DNA from 3 places in the Pseudarthrobacter niigatensis genome. Region 2 is predicted to be linked to each of the others. Evidence: riboswitches for the same ligand, from Rfam matches in the RefSeq annotation. Region 2 holds a riboswitch; each other region holds the start of a gene.
What was found. Region 2 has a riboswitch for cyclic di-AMP ahead of J2T23_RS00710 (LysM peptidoglycan-binding domain-containing protein). Riboswitches for the same ligand answer to the same signal wherever they lie in the genome.
Positions count from the first base shown of each region.

Region 1: linked by a shared signal. The riboswitch ahead of J2T23_RS13830 (C40 family peptidase) and the one ahead of J2T23_RS00710 (LysM peptidoglycan-binding domain-containing protein) in region 2 are both predicted to bind cyclic di-AMP.
Region 3: linked by a shared signal. The riboswitch ahead of J2T23_RS16595 (aggregation-promoting factor C-terminal-like domain-containing protein) and the one ahead of J2T23_RS00710 (LysM peptidoglycan-binding domain-containing protein) in region 2 are both predicted to bind cyclic di-AMP.

Region 1 is NZ_JAUSTB010000009.1:62,102-66,945, reverse strand. It holds gene J2T23_RS13850 (molybdopterin molybdotransferase MoeA) at 1-213, opposite strand, end outside; gene J2T23_RS13845 (NTP transferase domain-containing protein) at 210-1,217, opposite strand; gene J2T23_RS13840 (HNH endonuclease) at 1,273-1,773, opposite strand; gene J2T23_RS13835 (NlpC/P60 family protein) at 2,045-2,818, opposite strand; gene J2T23_RS13830 (C40 family peptidase) at 2,982-3,656, opposite strand; cyclic di-AMP (ydaO/yuaA leader) riboswitch at 3,727-3,905, opposite strand; gene J2T23_RS13825 (M23 family metallopeptidase) at 4,033-4,844, opposite strand, start outside.
Region 2 is NZ_JAUSTB010000001.1:142,048-146,891, reverse strand. It holds gene J2T23_RS00730 (DUF1810 domain-containing protein) at 1-388, opposite strand, end outside; gene J2T23_RS00725 (DNA alkylation repair protein) at 409-939, opposite strand; gene J2T23_RS00720 (TraR/DksA family transcriptional regulator) at 936-1,295, opposite strand; gene J2T23_RS00715 (aggregation-promoting factor C-terminal-like domain-containing protein) at 1,317-2,666, opposite strand; cyclic di-AMP (ydaO/yuaA leader) riboswitch at 2,918-3,088, shown strand; gene J2T23_RS00710 (LysM peptidoglycan-binding domain-containing protein) at 3,092-3,931, shown strand; gene J2T23_RS00705 (protein adenylyltransferase SelO) at 4,039-4,844, opposite strand, start outside.
Region 3 is NZ_JAUSTB010000013.1:35,527-40,370, forward strand. It holds gene J2T23_RS16590 (VOC family protein) at 1-164, shown strand, start outside; gene J2T23_RS16595 (aggregation-promoting factor C-terminal-like domain-containing protein) at 340-1,038, opposite strand; cyclic di-AMP (ydaO/yuaA leader) riboswitch at 1,044-1,207, opposite strand; gene J2T23_RS16600 (ArnT family glycosyltransferase) at 1,407-3,560, opposite strand; gene J2T23_RS16605 (glycosyltransferase family 39 protein) at 3,567-4,844, opposite strand, start outside.

The DNA of each region.
Region 1 (4,844 bases), on a different contig from region 2:
GATGTCCCGGTCGAGCTTGCGGCCAAGGGCTATCCGCAGGGCAACGGGGCCTGGCGGAATGGGGGTTGCTGCATCGAAGGCAGCCTGCCGGGCTTCCTGCCAGGTGTGCGCTGCCTGGTGATGGTCAGCAGGCGTGTGTTCAGTTTCGCCCCTGCGCGCCTGCGGCTCCGCTCCCGGCGGCGCGTCAGGACCGTGATGGGGTTCTGCGGTCATTCGCCGGGAGTCCCGGCGGCTTCAGCGTCGTAGTCGGCCGCCAGCGAACGGGCCACGGCCAGTGCCGCGTCCATCGATGCCGCATCCATCTCCCTGCCGGGTGCGGCAGCCAGTCCGGCGGCGAAGCCTGCGATGAAGGTAGTCAGCGGTGCGGCGGGCCGCACAACAGAGTGGGCGGCCACGCCTGCAAGCGCCAGCACGGCGTTGATATCCACCTGAACGTCCTCAAGTTTGTACGCCTGGAGGAGCGCCCTGCACCACTCTTCCAGTGTCTCGTCCTGGCTTTTCACGACTTGCCTCCCACGTTGTCTCCGGCTGTGCGCCGGACTTTCCCATGCGTGCTGGTTCCCGGCGGCAACACCCAGCGCGGCAGCATCGTCCCAGGTATCCACATCGGCGGTGGACCCGGCGGGGACTGTGACAAGCTGCACGTCCAGACTAGCAAGGAGCGCCCTGACCGAGCCGTTGACCAGGGCGTTGCGTGAAGCCAGGTCAGCGCAGGACCTTTTTAACCCAGCCGTGCTGTAGAAACCTGCCAACGGCTGGGTCCTGCCGTCCTCGGAACGGGCCACCACCCCACCTGGGCGGACGCCGGGATCGGACTGCAGCAATGCGTCCCGCAGCACTGCCACCGCCTGGGCGGCCAACGGCATGTCGCAGGCCAGCACCAGGGAGTAGGGGGCCCCTCCCCCGTTCCTCGCCAGGGTATCCAGGCCTGCGGCAATCGCAGCCGCCGGACCAGCAAAGGGCGGCTCCTCCCGGCATGCAAGCAGGTTGGCAGGGCGGACCGACAGTGGCAGCGGGTGGCCCTCCCCGGATTCACCCGGCAGGACTCCCGCATCGCCGACAACCACGGTCAGCCGGGCACCGGCCGCCGCGGCAACGGCGCGCTCCAGAAGGGTTTGGCCGTGGAAAACCAACGACTGCTTGGGCACGCCGCCCAGGCGCGATGATCGTCCCCCGGCAAGGATCAGGGCATCAAAAGCCACGCTGTTCTTGTGCACTTCCCCAGCCTAGCGACCGGCACCCTTTCCGGCGCCGGGAGGCGCCGGGAAACTGTCAGGCAGCGCGCTCCGGCAGCAGGAACGGATCCCATGCGGGGGTCGGCTTCTCCAGTTCCTTGATCTGCCAGATCGTCCCGTGCGGCGGCTCGGGAACAAACCGAAGGGTCCACCCCATCTCGGCGGGAGTGTGGTCGCCCTTGACGTTGTTGCACCGCAGGCAGGCGGCCACCAGGTTCTCCCACGAATCGGCACCTCCACGCGACTTTGGGTGAACGTGGTCGATTGTGTGCGCAGCCTTGCCGCAGTAGGCACATTTGTGACCGTCCCGCCGGAGTACGCCCCTGCGGCTGACGGCCGTTGAGTGGTTGTACCTGGGCCGGATGTAACGGTTGAGGAGGATCACGGACGGGCGGCCCAGGACGTCGGTGGGCCCCACCACCGGGTCGTCCCCTTCGGCCACGACGCTTGCCTTGCCCGTGAGCACAAGCACCAGCGCCCGGCGGAAAGTGATAACCGCCAGCGGTTCATATCCAGCATTCAGAACGAGAGTGCGCATGCACTTACCTCTTCACGGCCGCACCCGTCAGGGGCACGAGGGCCGGCTGCCCTCGGCATGTCCGGGCTATGGATCGACATCACAAGAGTAAACAAAGAAGTGCAGAATCAGGTAATCGCCGCCCCGGAGGCCCCTTCCGTCACCATGCCAGGGAAAAGGCGGGGACGCCGGCGGCAAAGCCCTTAAGCGCAAAGGACCCCCGCCTTGCTGGCGGGGGTCCTCTGGCAAGCAGCACGCGGGCCGGCGTTGGTTAAGGCCGGCACAGGAATGCCTAACGTACGCGGATGGCTACCGGTCCGGAGCCAACATTGGCGCTGAAGACCACGGTGTCGTTGCCATTGAAGCCGCCGTGGACGGCCATGCCGTTACCGGCGTAAACGGCAATGTGGGCCATGCCGCCGCCACCGTCGGCGTAGTACAGCAGGTCGCCGGGCTGGGCCTGGGACATGGGCACGGTGTCACCCAGCGACAGGTAGCCTGCCGGCCAGTCGTGGAAATGGATGCCGACGGCAGCCAGTGCGTTGGTCACCAGCATGGTGCAGTCCTGGTGCACGCCGAGCTGGGCGTATGCGGCGGAAAGGATGGCTGCTCCCTTCCCGCTTGCGGAAACCTGGGCGGCGGGAGCAGCCGGAGCAGCGGCGGTAACAACCTTGGCCGTGACCTTGGCAGCAGCAACAGGCTGCGCCACAGGCGCGGGAGCAGCTTCCTGCACCTGGACCTGGGGCTCGGGCTCGACGACGGGAGCCGGCGTGGTGGTGACAGCAGGCTTCTCGTAGCTGATGGCAATGGTGGAAGCCGCGGAAATCGGGGCGTCGACGGCCGATTCAACTTCGAGCTGGGACGCCGGAGCGGAATCGCGCTTGACGTTGGCGTCGGCAGCGTTCGCTGCGAGCCCGCTGGTCAGGACCAGGCCGGAAGCCGCGGCGATAACAGCAGCCTGGCGGCCCATGCCACCGGCGTTGTCGCTGACAGCTTTGGCAATGATGGCGATCGAGTTGGTTTTGGTGACCTCGGCGCGGTGCCGTGCGGTAGCACGAGTCGTCATGAGTTCTCTCTTTCGTTTTTCCTTCGGACCGCGTGTAGGCAGGCAAAGGGGGCTGGACGCGCCGGCATCTTGGGGGTAAGCCGGCGCATCCCGAACGGGGATCTGGTTTCTAGCGGAAGAGCTGTGGGCAAAGAAATAGCCCTTGGAGCGCTAAGCCCAAGAACTACTTGTTGAGGTGGTAGTACGACGAGGTACCGGTGGCTGCGGGCGAGTGCAGCAGCGTGCCCTGGGAGGGGTTGAGCGCGCTGATCATCATGCCGTTGCCGACGTAGATACCCACGTGCGCGCCGCCGTTCTGGACAACGAGGTCGCCCGCCTGCGGGGTGGAGGTCGGGGTCATGATGTTCCACGCGTTGGTGCGCGGGATGCTGATCCCGGCCTGTGCGTAGACCCACTGGACGAACCCGGAGCAGTCCCAGCCGGTGACCGGGCTGGTGCCGCCCCATACATAGGAGTGGCCGATGCCGGTGTAGGCGATGGCTGCAATGCCGGAGGTTGCGGCGGAGACAGTCTCGGCAGCCTTGGCGGCGGGAGCGGCGTCCTGGCCAGCGGTGGCGGCGCGTTCGGCCGGCGCGGTGGACTGGGGACGTACCGCCTCCACCTTCGGAGCGGCGGTGGTCTTGACGACCGGGCGCTCGAAGGAAACCGTGGCCGTGGGGGCGGCCGTGACGGCCAGTGCCGTCTGTGCCGAGCCGGACTCGGTGGATGCAGAGACACCGGCGGTGGTGTCAGCTGCGTTTGCTGGCAGGCCCATGCTCAGGATCAGGCCCGATGCGGCTGCCACTACGGCAGCCTGGCGGCCTACGGTCCCGGCATTTGCACTCACGGCCTTGGACACGGCGTCCAAGGGGCTGGTGCGAACCGTTTGCGCACGGTGGCGCGCAGAATGATGGCGTGAAGACACGAAGGTAGCCTCTCCCAATGCCTGCGAGGTGAGCTGTCGGATTCGGATGGGAGTCACCCGGCCACACAGCTTCCTGGGAAGCTGGTGACTTAACCCCAAGGCCTTCTGAAGAGAAGGCCAAAATTGGTTCCCCCGCCCCTGCCAGACGATGAAATGCGAACGGACCTTGAGCGGTGGCAGAGTTAGGCAATCCACTCAAGAGCGTCAACTTCGGAAAAGTTGACGCGAGTTAGACGGTACAGCAGTTTTGTTTCAATGTCACATTCAGGTCACGGCAGGTCGCTGCGATCTGAGAGTGGGCAATCATTCGTTACAGCCAGCCCATGGGGTCGACCACTTCGCCGTTGACCTGCACCTCGAAGTGCAGGTGGCAGCCGGTGGAGGCACCTGTGGTGCCGCTGAGCGCCACGACTTCTCCACGAGAGACCGTCTGGCCCACCTTGACGTTGAAGGAGGACAGGTGGTTGTACGTGGTTTCCAGTCCGTTGCCGTGGTCGATGACCACCCGGTTTCCGCCGCCGAACTGGTGCCAGCCTGCGAAGGTAACGGTGCCGGTCGCAGCGGCAAGGACGGACGTCCCGCATTGAGCCACGAAGTCCTGGCCCCGGTGGAAGTCGCCGGAGCCCCCGGTAATCGGGCTCACCCTGTATCCGAACGGTGACGCGGTCACGAGGGAGGCTAGTGGTGCAGCCAGGGTGCCGGCCGACGCCGCCCGCGTGACGGAGCCGGCGGACTGGGCACTCAGGAGCTGCTTGAGCTTCCCGTCCGGGTCGGCCTGGGTCACCACGGCGGAGCGGCTGAAGTCGATCTGGGCACCAACATCGGCGGAAATCTGCGGCTGCGGGCTGACGGAGGAAGCTGCCAGGGGCGCGTTGCCGGACGCATCAGTGGCCATGACCGGGCTGGTGGCGGGCACTGTGACCGTCAGCACCAGTCCGGTGGCAGCCAGAGCGATTCCGGCCTTCTGGCCAATCCCGCTTGCGGCGGCGAACTCCGTTACCTGCCGCAAGGGCCCCCGACGGCGGCGCGCGTCGCGATGCAGATCGCGGGGGCGCTCCACTGCTGCGTCTTCGACAACCCGGGGTGCCGAAGGGGGGCTGGCTGCGCGGCGGCGCCCCCTGG
Region 2 (4,844 bases):
TGAAGAACTGGGCCAGGACGCTCTTGAACACTGTTTCTCCGGGCGCCGCCCGGAGGAACAGCGTCATGCAGGAGCGGAGCTTTTTGGCATCGACGCCACCGAAAATGTCTTCGGCGGACTGGTCGGCGTGGTTTGCCAGGACCAGTGAACACTCCAGGAGCCGTGGGCCCAGCAGCTCGTGGTCCAGGTACGCGCGAGCCTCAGCAAGGGACGAAATGGCGTACCTGCGGGATGTGGCGCTCTGTCCCAGCCCGGCAAGCTGGGGGAAGACAAACCACATCCAGTGGCCCGACTTCCGGCCCACCTGCAGCTCGCCCAGTGCCTGCTCATAGGTTCCGCCGGTGTTTTGGGCGGCAACAAAACGCTCAAGGTCAAACGGTTCATACATATGGATCTCCTCGGTACGTTTCACATGGACAAGTCTTTCTCAAGGGCGGCGGCTGCCGCCCGGAGCCCGGGGTCCGGGTCTTCCCGCCACCGCGCCAGGACAACGCCGGCCCGCTGCCGTTCACGCCCGCCCAGCCCCGCAAGCAGCGGGACCAGGACATCGGAGAGCAGGGGCGCCGCCAGGTCCCCTGCCCGGGCGGAACGGAGGAACCCTTCCAGCCGGGTCAGGTCGGAATGCCGGAGCAGCCGCACCCGCGACTGCAGCAGCACCACGGCGGCCAGGCGGCGCTCGAACACCGGCCGCGAACCGGGCCGCGGCTGTCCCCACAATGCGGAGGCCAGCATGACCGTGCCGTCATGGTCCAGGTCCTTGAATTTCCGCAGCGCGTCACGGACCGTCCCCCGGACGGCCCCCACCGACGATCCATACGAGGCCAGCTGCCCGCCCAGCCGGCTCCCGACGTCGTCGGCCCGGTACCAGGAGCCCTCATTCTGCAGCGTCCGGTCGACGAACTCCGCAGCCGCCGACACCACCTCCGAGGCCTCCGTCATCGCCCGCGGCCGGACGAGGCGTGCAGGATGCAGAACGGCGTCCATGGCCGGGCTTCCAGGCGGCCCTCGGCAATGGGCTCCCCGCACACCGCGCAGGTTCCGTAGGTTCCCGCGGCCAGTCGGTCAAGGGCCGCTTCGATCTGCCCAAGGCCGGCCGAGCTTTGTTTCAGGAGCGCTGAAGCCTGCGAGAGTTCGAAGGCAATGGTGGCACCTTCGGGATCGTGCTCGTCATCCACATTGGAGTCCTGGCGCGCCGAATTTGCGGACTCGATATCCGCCCGCAGCGCCGGCAGCAGTGCCACGCGCCGGGCCCGCTCCTCTTCGAGCAGCGCGCGGAACCGTTCGAAATCAGGCATGGGGACAGCCTAACGCGTCAATCAGTACCAGTTCAGGGCGGCGGAGTGGTTCCAGGCCGCGCACGGGGAACCATACCGGTCCTTGATGTAGCCAAGGCCCCAGTCGACCTGCGTGCGGTAGCTGGTGAGCCAGTCGCTGCCGGCACTGGCGTACTTGCCCGGCGGCAGCGCCTGGGCTATTCCATAGGCACCGGAGTAGGCGTTGGTGGCCGTGGTCAGCCAGCTGGACTCCTTGGTCCACAGCTGGGCAAGGCACAGGAACTGGTCCTGGCCCCACCCGTAGGCGGCCAGGCGCCCCGATGCATAGCTTTTCGCTCCGGCCGGATCGTTCACCGCACCGCCGGGAACGGAAGGAACGACGACGGCGGGCTGAGCCGGCGGGGCCGGCGCCTCCGGGGCGGCCGGCCCGGGATCGACAGCGGGAGGAGGGGCCGGAACGGGTTGGACACCGCCGGGCTGGACGGGACCTGCCGGGGCCGGGTTTGCCGCGGGCGCGGGTGCCTTCGGCTGCTGCGCCGCCGCGGCGGAGGCCCTGGCCTCGGCCTCCGCCTGCTGCCGGGCCTGCTCCTGCGCGGCGGCGCGCTTGGCCGCCTGGGCCGCCTCGTAGGCAGCCTGCGCCGCCTGGCCCTGGCGGTACTCACCCTCAAGGGCCGCCGTCGTGCCTTTCAGGGCTGCGAGCTGGGCTGTCAGCTCGCCGCCATGCCGCTGTTCCTCCGCCACCTGCCGGGCCAGCGAATCCTGGGCCGCGCGGGCGGACTCCAGCGTTGCCTTCGCCTCCGCGGCAAGCCGCTCCCGCTCGCTCCTGGCAACCTTCTCCTGGTCGGCAAGGGCGGCGGCTGCCTGTTCAGCGGCCGCCGCCTTGGTGACCAGGGCCGCAGTCTTGTCCCCCACGAGCTTGACCAGGTTGAGCCCCTGGACGCTGTTGGTTCCCAGGGCATCCAGCGCCACGAAGAACCCCGTGTTGGTTCCGCCGGTTTTGTAGGACTCGACAGCCAGGGCGCCGAGGTCTTTCCGGTAACGTGCCAACTCCTGGTTGGCGTGGGCGGACCGGGCGGAAAGGGTCTCGAGGCGGGAAGAAGCTGCCTGGAGCCCGGCGTCGGCGGCAGCGTACCCTGCCGCCGAGCGCACGGCGGCTTCCCCTGCCGCCTCAGACTCGGCTTCGAGGCGGGACAGCAGTCCGTTGATGATGGTGATCTCCCCCGCCTTCGAAGCTTCCGAGGACTGGGCCGCCTGCACGTCTGCCCACGAAGGATACCCGCCGGTTGGGGGCGGGTCGTCGGCAGTGGCCGGAAGGACAACGGTGGCGGCCAGGGCAACAGCCGCCAGGCCCCCCAGTACGGGGAACCTGGCGGTGGTCACGAACAGGGGCATAGTCCCGAAGCTTACCGGCGGATTGGAGGGGCACGCAGGAAGCCGTCTCCACATTGTTACTTGGACGGCAGCCACCGCCATCAGTCGAGGTCAGGCGGGAAGCAGGCTTATCGTCCACACGTTTGCGCAATTCGAGAGGGCAGCCTCGTATGTTACCTAAATGTGACAATCGCCGTGCCCATGGGTTAGGGTCGTCAGGTGTCCCTCTCAGACGGGACATTCCCGTCAGTATGCCGAGCCCTGCCGCTGACCATGGGATCCAACCGCTCCAGTTGGCAGGGACGGGGGAACCAAGTTTCCACGGCCACATGTGGCCTAGGGGTTAAGTCGGCAGCGCCTCCCTCCATCGCGGGGCCGCTCCCGGCCGGGTATCTCCAGCCCGAACCCGACAGCTCACCCCGCAGGCATGGGAGAGGCGATCAACCGTGTCAAAAAATTCCATTTCAGCCCGCCACCGCGCGACTCCGGCCCGCTCCATTGTGCTCGAGGGCCTCGCCGTAACAGCCAAGTCGCAGGCCCGCTCCCTGGGCCGCCCGGCGCTCGCTGTGGCAGCAGCGTCCGGCATTGCGTTCGGCGTGGGCGCTCCGGCCCACGCTGGCGTAACCGCACCGGACACTACTGAGCAGACCAGTGTGCAGGCCACCGCCGCAGCACCTGCTGCAGCCCCTGCCGCAGCAGCAGGGAACGTCCACACCGTGGTTTCCGGCGACACCCTCGGCGCCATCGCCGCGGCGTACGGCGTCAACCTCAATGACGTCCTGTCCGCCAACGGCCTGGGCCTGTCCTCGGTCATTTACCCGGGCGACCAGATCCAGATTCCCGGCGCCGGCTACACCGCAGCGCCGGCACCGGCCCCGGCTGCAGCACCCGTGCAGGCGGCAGCCGCCACCGCACCGGCCAACACCGGCATGAACATGTCCTACGCCTCGGCAACGCCTGTGGCTTCCACTACGGGCACCGGCACCGGCGCGGCGATCCTCGCCTCGGCCTACAGCCAGCTGGGTGTCCAGCAGGACTGCACCGCGATGGTTGAGAAGGCACTGCGCTCCGTCGGCAAGTCCGTAGGCGACCTGGCCCCCACCCAGTTCTTCCAGTACGGCACGGTGGTGGGCTCTCCCGCCCCCGGTGACCTGATCATCACCTCCGGCCACGTGGGCGTTTACGCAGGCAACGGCCAGGTTGTCAGCGGCGGCGTCAACGGCTTCGACACGCAGGTGCACTCCATCAGCTGGCTCGGCGGGTACTCCGCAGTGCGCGTAGCCTAGTCCCTGCCGGTCGGGCCCGCATGGCGGTGCCGACTGTGAAGGAGGGTGGCAGCCGGGAAACCGGCTGCCACCCTCCTGTCGTTAACGCACCCGCCGCGCCGCCGCGGTCAGGTCCCGCAGAACGTCATGTAGCTGCCGAAGTCCTCCGGCGGTCCCTGCATATAGCGTTCCAGGCCGGGCCGTTCAGTGAAGGGGTGGCTGACAGCTGCCAGCAGCTGCTGCAGCGGAGCCCGGTCCCCTCCGGTGGCTGCGGACAGCGCCTCCTCCACAAGGTGGTTCCGGGGAATGTACGCAGGATTCACGCTGTCCATCAGCTGAGCGTCCGGCTGGAGATCCTGCCACCGCACCACCCAGGAATCAAGGGCGGCAAGGTCAAGGACCATGCCGCGCACGGGGCGGCGGTCCCCTCGGGCGGCTTTACCCAGGTTGCGGAAGAACAGGGTGTAGTCCACGGGTCCGTCCTTCAGGATGTCGAGGACATCATCCACCAAGGCCCCGGCGGCGCCGCTTTCATCGACGCCGTCCAGACCCAGCTTGGCCGCCATCCCGCGGGTCCATGCCTTGCTGTACTGGCCCCGGAAACCGCCCAGGACCTCCACCGCCGGGGCCACGGCTTTCTCCTGGTCCTGGCCAATCAGCGGGAGCATGGCCTCGGCGAGCCGGGCCAGGTTCCATTCGGCCAGGACCGGCTGGTTGGCGTAGGCGTAGCGTCCACCGACGTCGATGGAGCTGTAGACGGCGGCTGGGTTGAAGGCGTCCATGAACGCGCAGGGCCCGTAGTCGATGGTCTCGCCCGAGATGGTCATGTTGTCCGTGTTCATGACCCCGTGCACGAAGCCAACGAGCATCCACCGGGCGACGAGCTCTGCCTGGGCGGAGACGACTGCCGCGAACAGCGCAAGGTAGGGGTTTG
Region 3 (4,844 bases), on a different contig from region 2:
CGCATGACTTCCTGAAAACCAACGGTGTGGACGTCAGTGACGTGGACGTCCAGGACTGGGGACACTTCGTGTACTTCGCCGATCCGGACGGCAACAAGTGGTCTGTCCAGTGCATACCGTGGCGGAACGCCGGGGCAGACGCGGCGCCAAGCCCTGCACCTTAAACCAGTGAGGGCCGCATCCCCGGGGATGCGGCCCTCACTGCGCGGTAGTTCCCTGCCGGGCCCCACTCCAAGGCGAACGACGGCGGGGCCAGGGACGCGTCGTCGGGCGGCCGTCAGTGCTGGAAAGGCTCAGCTGAATGTGCCGCTTCGACGCGCCGCGGCAGGGAAATGGTGCCTAGTACCAGTTGTGCGCCAGGTGGAAGTTCAGTGCGCCGCAGGGGGACTGGTAGCTCTTCTTGATGTAATCCAGGCCCCAGTTGATCTGGGTCCGGTAGTTGGTGAGGTAGTCCGCACCTGAGCTGGCCATCTTCTCGGCGGGGAGGGACTGGACTATTCCGTACGCCCCGCTGCTGGGATTGGTAGCTGTGGTGGTCCAGTCGGATTCCTTGGTCCACAGGGTCTGCAGGCACTGCATCTGGTCCGGTCCCCAGCCGAATGTGGCCAGCTGGCCGGCGGCGTATGCCTGGGCGCCGGCGGGATCGTTGACTGCGACGGCGGGTGCAGGCTCGGGGGCAGGGGCCGGTGCGGGTGCCGGGGCAGGTGCCGCCGGTGCGGGAGCCGCGGGCGCTGCTGCCGGAGCCGGTTCAGCCGCCTGCGGTGCAACGCTGATGGCTGCGGGAGCGGGGCTCTCCACTGGGTTGGAGCGGATTTCGCTCTTCTCGATGCTCATTTGGGCGTCGGCTGCTGCCGTGTTTGACTGGGTGGACGACGCCGGGGTCATGCTGCTGGTGGCCTGTCCGGCCGCGCCTACCCCCACCAGTACCGCGCACGATGCCGCAAGGACGGCGGCGCGCTGGCCGAGGGTGGTCTTCTTGGCCTGCGGTTTGGCCCTGTGTTTAGCCTGCAGGCATGATTCTGCCGTGTTTTTGGACATGATTGATCGCCTCTCACACCTGCGGAGTTAGCTGTCGGGTTCGGATGAGGGCATCCGGCCGTACGGAAAGAAAATCACGTACTGGCTTAACCCCAAGGGCAGTCATTGCCCGGGACGGTGGGTCCCCCGCCTCTGCCGTTGCTCAATCGGAATCCGGGGAAGCGGCAGAGCTTGGCGTCAACCCGGGATATGCGGCCCGAACGGAAACCGCACCCAATCGACGGTACAGGAAGATTAAGCAGAAGTCACATTTAGGTAACGGAAGTCACGGATTCCGCGCGTCGGTTTGCGGGCGCACGCGCCGAGGATTCGCTAAACGGAAGCAGTCCAGCCCGCCGGGGAATTCCGGTCCGGGCCGGACTGCCTCGCTACTGGCCTGCCAGGGCGTACACCGTGGTGCCACCGATGCTCTGCGACTGGAAATTGGCGGCCACCCACTCAGCGATCTGCGTTGCTGCATCCGAGCCGCTGGTGGAACGCATGGTCCCGCCCGCGATGAAGAAATGGATCTTTCCCTGGGACACCAGCTCCTGGAACTGCGCCAGCGTGGGGGAGGGATCGGTGCCGTTGAAGCCGCCCACCGCCATGACTGGAAGTTCGGTTGCCAGCTGGTAACCGGCGGCGTTGTTCGAACCCACCACGGCCGCAGCCCAGGTGTAGCTTGAGGCCCCCGCCCGGAGCGCGGTGAGCAGCCCGGCCGACGGCGTCGGGGCACCCAAGAGGCCGCCCATCCCTCCGCTGCGGCCCCCGGCAAACCCTGTGCCGCCTTGGGTACCTGGCTGCCGGAAGCCCTGTCCCTGCGTGCCCTGTCCCTGCGTGCCTTGGGCTGTGCTGCCTGTGCCACCGGTGCCAAATCCGTTCCCGTTGCCCCCAGTGCCGCCGGGCGCTCCGCCCGGGCCCGTACCGCCCGGGCCCGCACCGAACCCTGACGTGGGGCCTGCGCTGACGATTGCCCCGCTGTGCACCGCCGATGCCGTGGAGACGGAGTAGGCAAGCGGCCCGGCGAGCGACGCAGCAACGGCCAGCACCGCCGTCGTCCGCTGGAGGGAGCGGCGGCCCAGGAACCGGTTGAGGCCCACTCCGGCGGAAGCGGCCAGCCCTGCCGCCAGCACCAGCCAGCGCAGCCACGGACCGTAGGCAGAGGTGGTGCCCAGCAGGGAGAACGCCGTCAGGGCTGCCGCTGCCACCGCCGCCGCGAGCGGGATTGCAGCGGCCAGCTGCTGCCTGTGCTGCCACAGGAGAACAGCGCCCAGGCCGGTAAGTGCCGCAATGCCGGGCGCCAGCGCCACCGCGTAGTAGGGGTGGATGATGCCGGCCATGTAGCTGAACACCAGGCCCGTCACCAGGACCCACGAGCCCCAGGCCACCACCGACGCACGCACCGGATCCGTCCGCGGCGCCCGTCGGCCCACCCACAGCAGGCCCGCCGCGAGGATCAGGGCGGAGGGCAGCAGCCACGCTATTTGGCCACCGAACTCGCTGTTGAACATCCGGAACAGGCCGGGGACGCCCCAGCCGTTGCCCCCGCCCACGCTGCCCGTTTCGTCGCCCGTCAGCCGCCCCAATCCGTTGTAGCCAAGGGTGAGTTCCAGGATGGAGTTGTCCTGCGACCCGCCAATGTAGGGCCGCATGCTGGCAGGCGTCAGCTCGACGGCCGCGAGCCACCAGCCCGCGGAAACAACCATCGCCGCCCCTGCCGCGGCCAGCCGCAGGAGGCGCCGGCCCAGCCTGCCCGGCCCCGCAACCATGTAGGCCAGGGCGAACCCGGGAACCACCAGCAGGACCTGAAGTTGCTTGGCCAGGAAGCCGAAGCCCAGGAACACGCCGGCCAGCAGGAGCCAGCGCAGCCGGTCCTCCTGGATTGCACGGAGGATCCCGTACCCGGCGGCAGTCATGAGCAGCACCAGCAGGGCGTCAGGGTTGTTGAACCTGAACATCAGCGTGGCAACCGGCGTGAGGGCGAGGACGGCAGCGCCCAGCAACCCGGCCCGGTGGGCGACGGTGTGGTCACCCGTGGCCTGCACCGCGGCTCGGCGCACCGCAAGGTGGAGCAGCCAGGCGGCCCCGACCCCCATCAGCGCTTGCGGGACCAGGATGCTCCACGGGTTCAATCCGAAGATCCGGACGGACAGTCCCATGATCCACAACGAGGCCGGCGGCTTGTCCACCGTGATGGAGTTGGCAGCGTCCGAGGAACCGAAGAACCAGGCAGTCCGGTCCTGCGATCCCGCCTGGGCCGCGGCGGAATAGAACGCGTTCGCCCAGCCTGATGCGCCGAGGTTCCACAGGTACAACACGGCCGTTCCGGCCAGTACTGCCGCCAGTTCCAGATGCCGCCGGAGGGCCTGGGGATTCCGCGGAGGCCGGACGGACTTTGTCCCGCTGTCCCCGGCGGACGTTGTTCCCCCGTCGTCGGCAGCCCGGGCCCTTACGGCCCGGGGTCCGGCTGCCCGTGCCCAGGAGGGACGCTCAACGCCGGTCGCGGTGCTTGAGAACGGCGGGGTCGGGTAGTGGCTGGCCATGGCGTGCTACTCCGCCAGGCGGTAGACGGTGGAGTTGCCCACGGTCTGCGCCTGGAAGTTCGCCTGCACCCAGGCGGCCACCTCGGAGTTGCCGCCGCGGCCGCCCATGCCGCCTCCGCCCATGCCGCCACCCTGGATGTAGTACCCGATCTCGCCCTTGGACACCATGTCCTGAAACTCGGCGAGCGTGGGGTACGGATCCCCGCCGTTCCAGCCGCCCAGCGCGATGACGTTGGTGTTGGTGGCCAGTTCCAGACTGGCTGCCTGGCTGGCGCCCGAGACGATGGCGGACCATTTGGTGGTGGTGGAGGAGAGCAGCGCGGTCACGGCGGCGTCGGTGGTCCCTTCACCGCCGGGGCCACCGCCCGGACCACCATTTCCAGTCGTGGGGTCAAAGCCGTTCGCCGGGTCGAACCCGTTACTGCCGGAGGCTGCCCCGTCAGTTCCGGCGCCTGCGTCCGTGCGGTCGCCGCGGGCGCCAGCGGCCCGGTTCCCAAAGCCGCCTGCCGACGAACCCGCGGGCCCCGACGTCGGAATGGAGCCCGAGTGCGCGGAAGCGGCGGTGGCCAGGGTCCAGGCAGTTGTGCCGAGTCCGCCGGCCAGCAGGGACACGACGACGACGGCGGCCGTACCTGCACGCCGGAACCGTCCGCCCGCCCCCAGTGCGTCGAGGCGCAGGAGGATCCCGGCAGCTGCCAGGACGCCAAGGACGATCGCGGCGATGCGCAGCCAGGGGAGCCACTCGGCATCCCGGCCCAGGAGTACGGCGGACCAGATGGAGGTGCCCAGGACCGTCACGGCCAGCACAATCCGCGCCGCCCAGTAGGCACGGCCGCGCCAAAGTTCCACGGCGCCGATGCCAATCAGGGCGGCGATCGCCGGGGCGAGCGCCACGGAGTAGTAGGGGTGGACAATACCGCTCATGAAGCTGAAGACTCCGGCGGTGACCAGGAGCCAACCGCCCCACAGGATGAGCGCTGCGCGGCTCGGTGAAGTGCGCACTTCACGCCGCGTGAACCACAGGCCGGCCACCAGCAGGACCAGCGCCGCGGGCAACAGCCACGACACCTCGCCGCCAAAGCTGGTCCCGAACATCCGGAGCAGGCCGGCGGCACCGCCGAATCCTCCGTTCCCTCCGCCGAAGCCGCCCCCTGGGCCGCCGGCTGCGCCTCCTGCGGCGCCGCCGGGCATCCCCTCACCCGAACCGGTGATGCGGGCCAGCCCGTTGTAGCCGAAAGTCAGTTCGAGGAAGCTGTTTGTAGTGGACCCGGCCATGTACGGCCG